DNA from 3 places in the Martelella soudanensis genome. Region 3 is predicted to be linked to each of the others. Evidence: riboswitches for the same ligand, from Rfam matches in the RefSeq annotation. Region 3 holds a riboswitch; each other region holds the start of a gene.
What was found. A riboswitch is a leader RNA that binds a small molecule or an ion and turns the genes downstream of it on or off. The one in region 3 is predicted to bind thiamine pyrophosphate.

Region 1 (2,939 bases), 2.3 Mb from region 3:
CGCACGGTAATCGTCGTATTGAAGGTCCTTGAACGGCTCGGGGACATCCTGCGACGGCTCCTGATAGGGCTCGCCGGCCTTTGCCTTCATGTCCGCCGTCAGCTTGTCGAAATTGAACGCATCGGGGGGCGGGCCGGCCGCCTCGACCGCGGCGTTGGCTTCCGGCATCTTGCCTGGCTCGACTGCCTGCTGCGCGAACGCGTTGCCGCCCACACCGGAAAGAGCGAGCGCGCCGACCGCCGTCTGGGCCAGAAAGGTTCGTCTCTTCATGCGCAAATCCCGTTAGCTTAAAATGGATACATAATCTGAAATGGTGCGGGGCAATATATTCATTCCCTCCGGCTACCATAGGCTGAGGCACGCGGTTGCGCGAATGTCCTGCGCCAATAAGACGCGAACGAGTCACAAACGAGGCAAACCCGTTTCGGTTCCATCACTGAAAGGAAATAGTTTCGATCGATAAAGACGTCTTTCCGGGAATCCGGCATGGGTATGGCTCACCAAAAAGGGCTGACACACGGCGTTGCGTACCAGCCCATTATTAGCAAAGCCATTCAGCCAAAGAATGGCAAAATCATGGCAGGTTGCCACCTTCGCGCCGCAATATTTTCACATAGTTCGAAAACCGCGCGGCAGCGTTGATCAGGGACCCCGATCAGGCGGCCTTCACGATCTCGACCAGTTCGACCGCGAAGTTCAGGTCCTGGCCCGCCAGCGGATGATTGGCATCGACCGTGACTTCCCGCTCCTCGACCCTAGTGACGATCAGCGGCACGGTCTGGCCATCGGGCGTGCGCGCCTGAAGCTGCATGCCGGGGGCGACCTCGACCTCCTGCGGCATCGCGGAGCGCGGTACGACCTGCACCTTCTGCGGGTCGTGGGGGCCGTAGGCTTCGGTGGAGGCCACCTTCACATCGCGATTGTCTCCGACGGCCATGCCGGCGATCTCGCGGTCGAGGCCGGGGATGATCTGGCCGGCGCCCACGGTGAATTCCAGCGGCTGGCGGCCATCGGAACTGTCAAAGGTCGAACCGTCATTGAGGGTTCCGGTGTAGTGAATACGAACGGTATCGCCCGTTTTGGCTTCTGTCATTTCGTGTGCTCCTTCCTTTTGAACACTGCACGCTGGCCGCGATCGGCCGCGCCGTTTCCCGTTTCCAGAGTGCTTTCGCCCCTGAAGGATGAGCCGACACGCTTTGTTTTCGCATGACGACCGGCTTGGCATCCGGCAGGCCGGACCCGCTCTTTACCTAGTGCGTTTGAGCCGATTTTTCAAATCATGCGCCTCTTGAAATGCCGGGAGCGCCGCGATAGGTGTTGATGAGCTCTAACGGGGTGCGATTTTCGCTGAGAGGCCTGAGGCCAACCCGAAGAACCTGATCCGGCTAGCACCGGCGGAGGGATTAGAGGCGCAGGACGCCGTTTTCCCCTTCAGTCACGGAACACAAAGGAGGCGTCATGATCCATCGCTCAGCCATCGCAATTCTGGCGCTCGCAGCCCTTCCGGCCCTGCCGGCGGCAGCCCAGGAGGGCAAGGTCCTCACCGTCTACACCTATGAAAGCTTCAATGCCGAATGGGGGCCCGGACCGCTGGTGAAGGCGGCCTTCGAGAAGACCTGCGGCTGCACGCTGAAATTCGTCAGCGTCCAGGATGGCGTCGCCCTTCTCAACCGGCTGAAGCTTGAGGGGCAGTCGAGCCCGGCCGACATCGTTCTCGGCCTCGACAACAACCTGATCCACGAGGCGAAGGAAACCGGCTTTTTCGCAGACTCCGGGGTCTCGACCGAGAATACCGAAATTCCCGGCGGTTTTTCCGACGAAGTGTTCGTGCCCTTCGATTACGGCTGGTTCGACATCGTCTATGACACCGAAAGCATCGACGCGCCGCCGACCACGCTCGACGAACTGGTCAACGGACCCGCCGGCGAGAAGCTGGTGATCGAGGACCCGCGCACCTCCACGCCCGGGCTCGGCATGCTGCTGTGGATGAAATCGGTCTATGGCGATGACGCCGCCCAGCAGTGGAAAAAACTCTCCGACCGGATCCTGACGGTCGCGCCGGGCTGGTCGGAGGCCTACGGGCTGTTTACCAGCGGCGAGGCGCCGATGGTGCTGTCCTACACCACCTCGCCGGCCTATCACGAGATCGCCGAGGGCAGCGATCGCTACAAGGCGATCGATTTCAAGGACGGGCTCTATATCCAGATCGAGGTCGCCGGCATGACCGCCATGGCCGATGATCCCGCGCTTGCGAAATCCTTCCTCGAATTCATCCTGACCCCCGGTTTTCAGGACGCGATCCCGACCCATAACTGGATGATGCCGGCAGCCGCCACCACCGATCCGCTGCCCGCCGCCTTCGCGGATGCGGTCAAGCCCGAAAAGACCCTGCAATTTTCACCGGACGTGGTCGCCGAAAACCGTCAGAAATGGATCGATGAATGGCTGAACGCCATGAGCGCGCGGTGAGTGCGGCTGTTTCCGTCTCAAGCTTCGGGCAGCGCCGCGACACACGGCCGCGCCGCATAGCCCCCCAATCTTCTCGCCCCGGAGGGGAGAGATGTCGCGACAGCGACAGTGAGGGGCGAGTCCATCCCCGCGAACGCCCTCACAATCCGAAACGCTGCATTACCCTCACTGCCCCTTTCGGGGCATCTCTCCGGCAGGCGGGAGAGAGTATCGGGAGCAAGACGCCACGCCCATATGCAACAGAACTGCTCCTTGAGGGGCGAGGTGGTCGGCCGATTCTGCGAAGGGTCGCATATCCATCCTCCAAATGCTGCCGGGCCGACCCGCCCGGCAGCGCCTGAGACGGAGGCCGCGCCCCGTGTTCCTGTCCCCCTCCGAGCGCCGTCGCAGTTACGGCTACGGCATCGTCGCCCTTGCCGGCGTGGTCGGCTTTATCGTGATCGCGATTGTGGCGCTGTCCGGTTTCGGGC
Region 2 (2,939 bases), 1.5 Mb from region 3:
TCAATTCATGGGTAAGGGGCGAAATCAGCAGGCGCCCGATTCGGAAGGCGACGAGGCCTCCGAGGCATCGCCGTCGGTGGCTTCACAAAAAACCGACTTTTGTCGCAAAGTCGGCGTTTCCGTGTCGGACGACAACAACTGTCAAAATTCAAAAATGGTGGGCCTGGAGGGACTCGAACCCCCAACCAAGCGGTTATGAGCCGCCGGCTCTAACCATTGAGCTACAGGCCCTGTCCGCGGCCGAGACAGGCAGCGACGGTCCGCGCGGGCAATGGTTCCTTGCGCGGACCCTCCGACTACTCCAAATTGATGGGCATCGCAAGTTCCCGCCGCATTGGCTTCACAATTGCTGGTCAAGAGGAGGGGACGCACATTTCAAGGAGGGATTTCCATGGCCAATCTACCTGTCCGCCTACCTGTCCGCATTGCCGCCGCGGGCCTGCTTTTCGCCTTGCCGCTTGCAGGCACGGCAGCCTTCGCCGACAGCACCCAGCCGCCGGCCGTCATCAATGTCTCGGCCGATGGCGATGCCACTCTGGTGCCGGATATGGCGACGGTCTCGCTCTCCGTCGTCAGCCAGGCCGATGACACGGCGACAGCGCTTTCGCAAAACTCGGCCGCCATGCAGAAGGTGATCGACGCGCTGAAACAGGACGGCATCGCTGAGAAGGACTTCCAGACCAGCAATTTCTCGGTGAGCCCGCGCTATCAGCAGGTCAAGGCCGATGACGGAACGATGACCAGCGAAATCGTCGGCTACGAGGTGCAGAACGGCCTGAATGTGCGGGTGCGCGACCTCGCCAAGCTTTCCGCCGTGCTCGACCATGCGGTCAAGCTCGGGGTCAATTCCGGCGGCGGGATTTCGTTTTCCAACAGCGATCCTTCGGCGGCCGAAGACGAGGCGCGGCGCGAGGCCGTCGCCAATGCGCTTGCCAAGGCGGAAACGCTCGCCGAGGCCGCCGGCGTCACGCTCGGCAAGGTGATGTCGATTTCCGAGCAGAGTTCGATGCCGCAGCCGATGATGTTTCGAGCCGACGTGATGATGGCGAAAGCGGAAGGCGCGCCGCCGATCGCTGCCGGCGAAAACACCTACAATATCACCGTCAACATGACGCTGGCGATCGAGCAGTAGTACCGGCTTCGGCCCGGTTCGGCGCGCTCTCAACATCGGCAGCGCGTTCACCGAAGAGATGGAGGCGGAAAACCGAGCCACTTGCACGGCTGTTGACAAAGCGGCTGTCGGAACGCAATCTCGGCACATTCACCCGGGGGGTCCCGACAAGGGGCTGAGATTCTGATAGCCGGTCCGAAAGGTCCGCGCAGCGCAGTGACCCGATGAACCTGATCCAGTTCATACTGGCGTAGGGATGGTGTTCGGGCTGCGCGGCTTTGGCCGAGACTTTTACGGCGTGTTTCACGCGGCCAATCTCCATTCATTACCGGGAACTGGGTCTCCACGCTTCGAGCACTGGAGGCTCCAACCAATGAAAGATCTTTTCCCAACCGTCACCACGGGCCCGCTGCCCGCCTCGCGCCGCGTCTGGCACGCGGGCGTTCTCCACCCCGAGATCCGCGTTCCCATGCGCGAGATCGACCTGCACCCCACGGCGGGCGAGCCGCCTGTGACCGTCTATGACAGCTCCGGCCCCTTTACCGACCCGCAAGTCGAGATCGCCATCGAGCGCGGCCTGCCGTGTCCGCGCGAAGCCTGGATCGCCGCGCGGGGCGACACGGAACAATATGAAGGCCGCCATGTGAAGCCCGAGGACAATGGCTTTGCCGAGGGCAAGCGCCTGACGCCGGAATTTCCGGTGCGGCACCAACCGAAGCGCGCGAAAAATGGCCGCGCCATTACCCAGATGGCCTATGCCCGCGCCGGGATCGTCACCCCGGAAATGGAGTTTGTCGCCATCCGCGAAAATCTCGGCCGGCAGGCGGCAAGGCAGGCGCGAGAACGGGACGGCGAGGCTTTCGGCGCCGAAATCCCCGATTTCATCACGCCTGAATTCGTGCGCGACGAGGTGGCGCGCGGCCGGGCGATCATCCCGGCCAACGTCAATCACCCGGAACTGGAGCCGATGGCGATCGGCCGCAATTTTCTCGTCAAGATCAACGCCAATATCGGCAACTCAGCCGTCACCTCCTCGATGGCCGAGGAAGTCGAGAAGATGGTCTGGGCGATCCGCTGGGGCGCGGATACGGTGATGGACCTTTCCACGGGGCGCAACATCCACAATATCCGCGACTGGATCATCCGCAACGCGCCCGTGCCGATCGGCACGGTGCCGCTCTACCAGGCGCTGGAGAAGGTCGGCGGCATCGCCGAGGAACTCTCCTGGGAGGTCTTTCGCGACACGCTGATCGAGCAGGCCGAGCAGGGGGTGGACTATTTCACCATCCACGCCGGCGTGCGGCTGCACATGATTCCGATGACGGTGAACCGGGTGACGGGCATTGTATCGCGCGGCGGCTCGATCATGGCCAAGTGGTGCCTGCACCATCACCGCGAGAGCTTCCTCTACGAGCATTTCGACGAGATCTGCGACATCGCGCGGGCCTACGATGTCAGCTTCAGTCTTGGAGACGGATTGCGGCCCGGGTCCATCGCCGACGCCAATGACGAGGCGCAGTTCGCCGAACTCGAGACGCTGGGTGAACTCACGCAGATCGCCTGGGCCAAGGACTGCCAGGTGATGGTCGAGGGGCCGGGACACGTGCCGATGCACAAGATCAAGGCCAACATGGACAAGCAGCTCGAAGTCTGCGGCGAGGCGCCGTTCTACACGCTCGGACCGCTGACGACAGACATCGCGCCGGGCTACGACCATATCACCTCGGGCATCGGTGCTGCGATGATCGGCTGGTTCGGCACGGCGATGCTCTGCTACGTGACGCCCAAGGAGCATCTCGGCCTGCCCGACCGCGACGATGTGAAAGTG
Region 3 (2,939 bases):
GCTCGCCCGCCTCCGTCAGCGTGGAGCCGGAGGGGCGGCGCTCGAACAGCGGCTCGCCGAGCGTCTCCTCCAGCGCATTCAGCCGCCGCGCGACGGTTGCGTGGTTGAGCCCGAGCGTGTGCGCGGCCGCGAGAATCTGCCCGCGCCGCGCCACCGCCAGAAATACCCGCAAGTGATCCCAATCCATCGAATAACTTTAATTTTTGCACAATGGATTTGTCAATTATCCTGTTTCTTTGCGTAATTTAGTAAGCGAAGGTGCCATCACGATATTGATGCGATCCTGCGGCAAGATCTTTTGCTTCGGCGGACCGCAGGAAGAAAAACCAGCAAAACACCGGAGGAAAACACATGAAGTCCATTCAGCATTTTGTCGGCGGCAAGCCCTTTGCCGGCAGCAGCACCCGCACCGTGCCGACCTACAATCCCGCCACCGGCGAGCAGAGCGGCGAACTTTCGCTGGCAAACACGGCCGATGTGCGCGCCGCCGTCGAGGCCGCCAGCGCCGCCTTCCCGGAATGGGCGGCCACCACGCCGCTGCGCCGCGCCCGCATCCTGAACAAGTTCCTGTCGATCATGGAAGCCCGGATCGACGAGATGGCGGCCGTCATCACCGCCGAGCATGGCAAGGTCCATTCCGATGCGCTCGGCGAAATCCAGCGCGGCATGGAAGTGGTCGAATTCGCGACCGCCGCCCCGCAGCTTCTGAAGAGCGAATACACCGAAAATGTCGGCACCGGGGTCGACAGCTATGCGATCCGCCAGCCGCTCGGCGTCGTTGCCGGCATCACGCCGTTCAACTTCCCGGCGATGGTGCCGATGTGGATGTTCCCGATCGCGCTTGCGGCGGGCAACTGCTTCGTGCTGAAGCCGTCCGAACGCGATCCCTCCGCCTCGCTGCTGATTGCCGCGTGGCTGAAGGAAGCGGGCCTGCCCGATGGCGTCTTCAACGTCGTCCAGGGCGACAAGGAGGCCGTCGACGCGCTGCTGACCGATCCGGATATCGAAGCCGTTTCCTTCGTAGGCTCGACCCCGATCGCGCGCTACATCTACACCACCGCGACCGCCAACGGCAAACGCTGCCAGGCGCTCGGCGGGGCCAAGAACCACATGATCGTGATGCCCGATGCCGACATGGACCAGGCGGCAGATGCGCTGATGGGCGCGGCCTTCGGTTCCGCCGGCGAGCGCTGCATGGCAATCTCGGTGGCCGTGCCGGTCGGCGACGAGACGGCGGACCGGCTGATCGACAAACTCAAACCCCGGATTGCAGCCCTCAAGGTCGGCCCCGGCACCGATCCGGAAGCCGATATGGGCCCGCTGGTGACGGCGGCGGCATTCGAACGCGTGAACGGCTACATCGATTCGGGCGTCGAAGAAGGCGCGGAACTGGTGGTCGATGGCCGCGGCCTGAAGCTGCAGGGCTACGAGAACGGTTATTTCATCGGCGCAACCCTGTTCGACAAGGTCACGACCGACATGAAGATCTACAAGGAAGAGATTTTCGGCCCGGTCCTCTCGGTCGCCCGCGCCAGGAGCTATGACGAGGCCGCCCAGTGGATCAACGACCATGAATTCGGCAATGGCACCGCGATCTTCACCCGCGACGGCGATGCCGCCCGCGAATTCGCCCACAAGATCAGGGTCGGCATGGTCGGCGTCAATGTGCCGATCCCGGTTCCGATGGCGTTCCACTCCTTCGGCGGCTGGAAGGCCTCGCTGTTCGGCGACCACCACATGCACGGGCCGGAAGGCGTTCGCTTCTACACCCGCCTGAAGACCATCACCCAGCGCTGGCCCAAGGGCATCCGCGCCGGCGCGGAATTCTCGATGCCGACGATGAAGTAAAATACCGCGCCGCCCCTTACCGGGCGGCGTTTTTCTGCTATATAGCGGCCAACAAGAGCGACAGGGGCGTCGGCGAAAGCCGGCTGAGATGAACCCTTGGAACCTGATCCGGATCATACCGGCGGAGGGAGTCACTCGGGTTCGCGAGCTTCGTCCCTCCGGCCCGTCTGGTTTCTCCGCCAAAGCAAGGAGGAAGCCGATGGTTGATATTGCTGCCATTCTTCAGAAGATGCGCGCTGAAGCGCCGCTCACGCAATGCATCACCAATTACGTGGCGATGAATATCGCCGCCAATGTGCTGCTGGCCGCAGGCGCTTCTCCGGCGATGGTCCACGCGAAGGAGGAGGCCGGCGAATTCGCCGGAATCGCTTCCGCCGTCACCATCAATATCGGTACGCTTTCGCCAGACTGGCTCGCCGGCATGAAGGCCGCGGCCGAGACCGCCAACCGCAACAACACGCCCTGGGTGCTGGATCCCGTCGCCCATTTCGCCACCGGCTTCCGGGCCAGGTCAGCGCTCGAAATTCTCGGCCTCGGCCCGACGATCCTGCGCGGCAATGCCTCTGAAATCCTCGCGTTCTCAGGCGCCACCAGCGCCGGCAAGGGGGTCGATGCCGGCGACAGCGTGGCGGCCGCCGAAGAGACCGCGAAAGCGCTCGCCCGTGAGCGCAACATGGTCGTGGCCGTCACCGGGGAGCGCGATTTCGTGACCGACGGCGAACGCTGCGCCCGCATCGGCGGCGGCTCTGCCCTGATGCCGCGGGTCACGGCGCTCGGCTGCGCGCTGACGGCGCTTGTCGGCGGCTATGCCGGGGCATGGCGCGAGGATGCCTTCGAAGCGACGGTCGCAGCGCTCGCCCATTACGGCGTCGCGGGGCGACGCGCGCATGGAAAGGCGGAAGGCCCCGGCTCGTTCCAGGTCCATTTCCTCGATGCGCTCGCCGCCGTGACGCCCGACACGCTTGCCCTCGAAGCGGAGATCGAATTGCCATGAACTTCGACCTTTCCCTCTATCTCGTCCTCGATCCGGAACTTTGCGGCGATTACGGCATGGTCGCCACTGCAAGGGATGCCATCGCGGGCGGCGCGAC

Region 1: another riboswitch for thiamine pyrophosphate. It lies ahead of thiB (thiamine ABC transporter substrate binding subunit); the one in region 3 lies ahead of thiM (hydroxyethylthiazole kinase).
Region 2: another riboswitch for thiamine pyrophosphate. It lies ahead of thiC (phosphomethylpyrimidine synthase ThiC); the one in region 3 lies ahead of thiM (hydroxyethylthiazole kinase).

Annotation. Positions count from the first base shown of each region.
Region 1 covers NZ_CP054861.1:1,309,220-1,312,158, forward strand. Annotated here, with positions in the region: gene HQ843_RS06310 (glucan biosynthesis protein) at 1-270, opposite strand, end outside; gene HQ843_RS06315 (FKBP-type peptidyl-prolyl cis-trans isomerase) at 656-1,093, opposite strand; TPP riboswitch at 1,322-1,420, shown strand; gene thiB (thiamine ABC transporter substrate binding subunit) at 1,459-2,469, shown strand; gene thiP (thiamine/thiamine pyrophosphate ABC transporter permease) at 2,828-2,939, shown strand, end outside.
Region 2 covers NZ_CP054861.1:515,259-518,197, reverse strand. Annotated here, with positions in the region: tRNA gene HQ843_RS02505 (tRNA-Ile) at 156-231, opposite strand; gene HQ843_RS02500 (SIMPL domain-containing protein) at 392-1,132, shown strand; TPP riboswitch at 1,257-1,386, shown strand; gene thiC (phosphomethylpyrimidine synthase ThiC) at 1,485-2,939, shown strand, end outside.
Region 3 covers NZ_CP054861.1:4,591,589-4,594,527, forward strand. Annotated here, with positions in the region: gene HQ843_RS21915 (LysR family transcriptional regulator) at 1-187, opposite strand, end outside; gene HQ843_RS21920 (CoA-acylating methylmalonate-semialdehyde dehydrogenase) at 352-1,848, shown strand; TPP riboswitch at 1,901-1,995, shown strand; gene thiM (hydroxyethylthiazole kinase) at 2,048-2,842, shown strand; gene thiE (thiamine phosphate synthase) at 2,839-2,939, shown strand, end outside.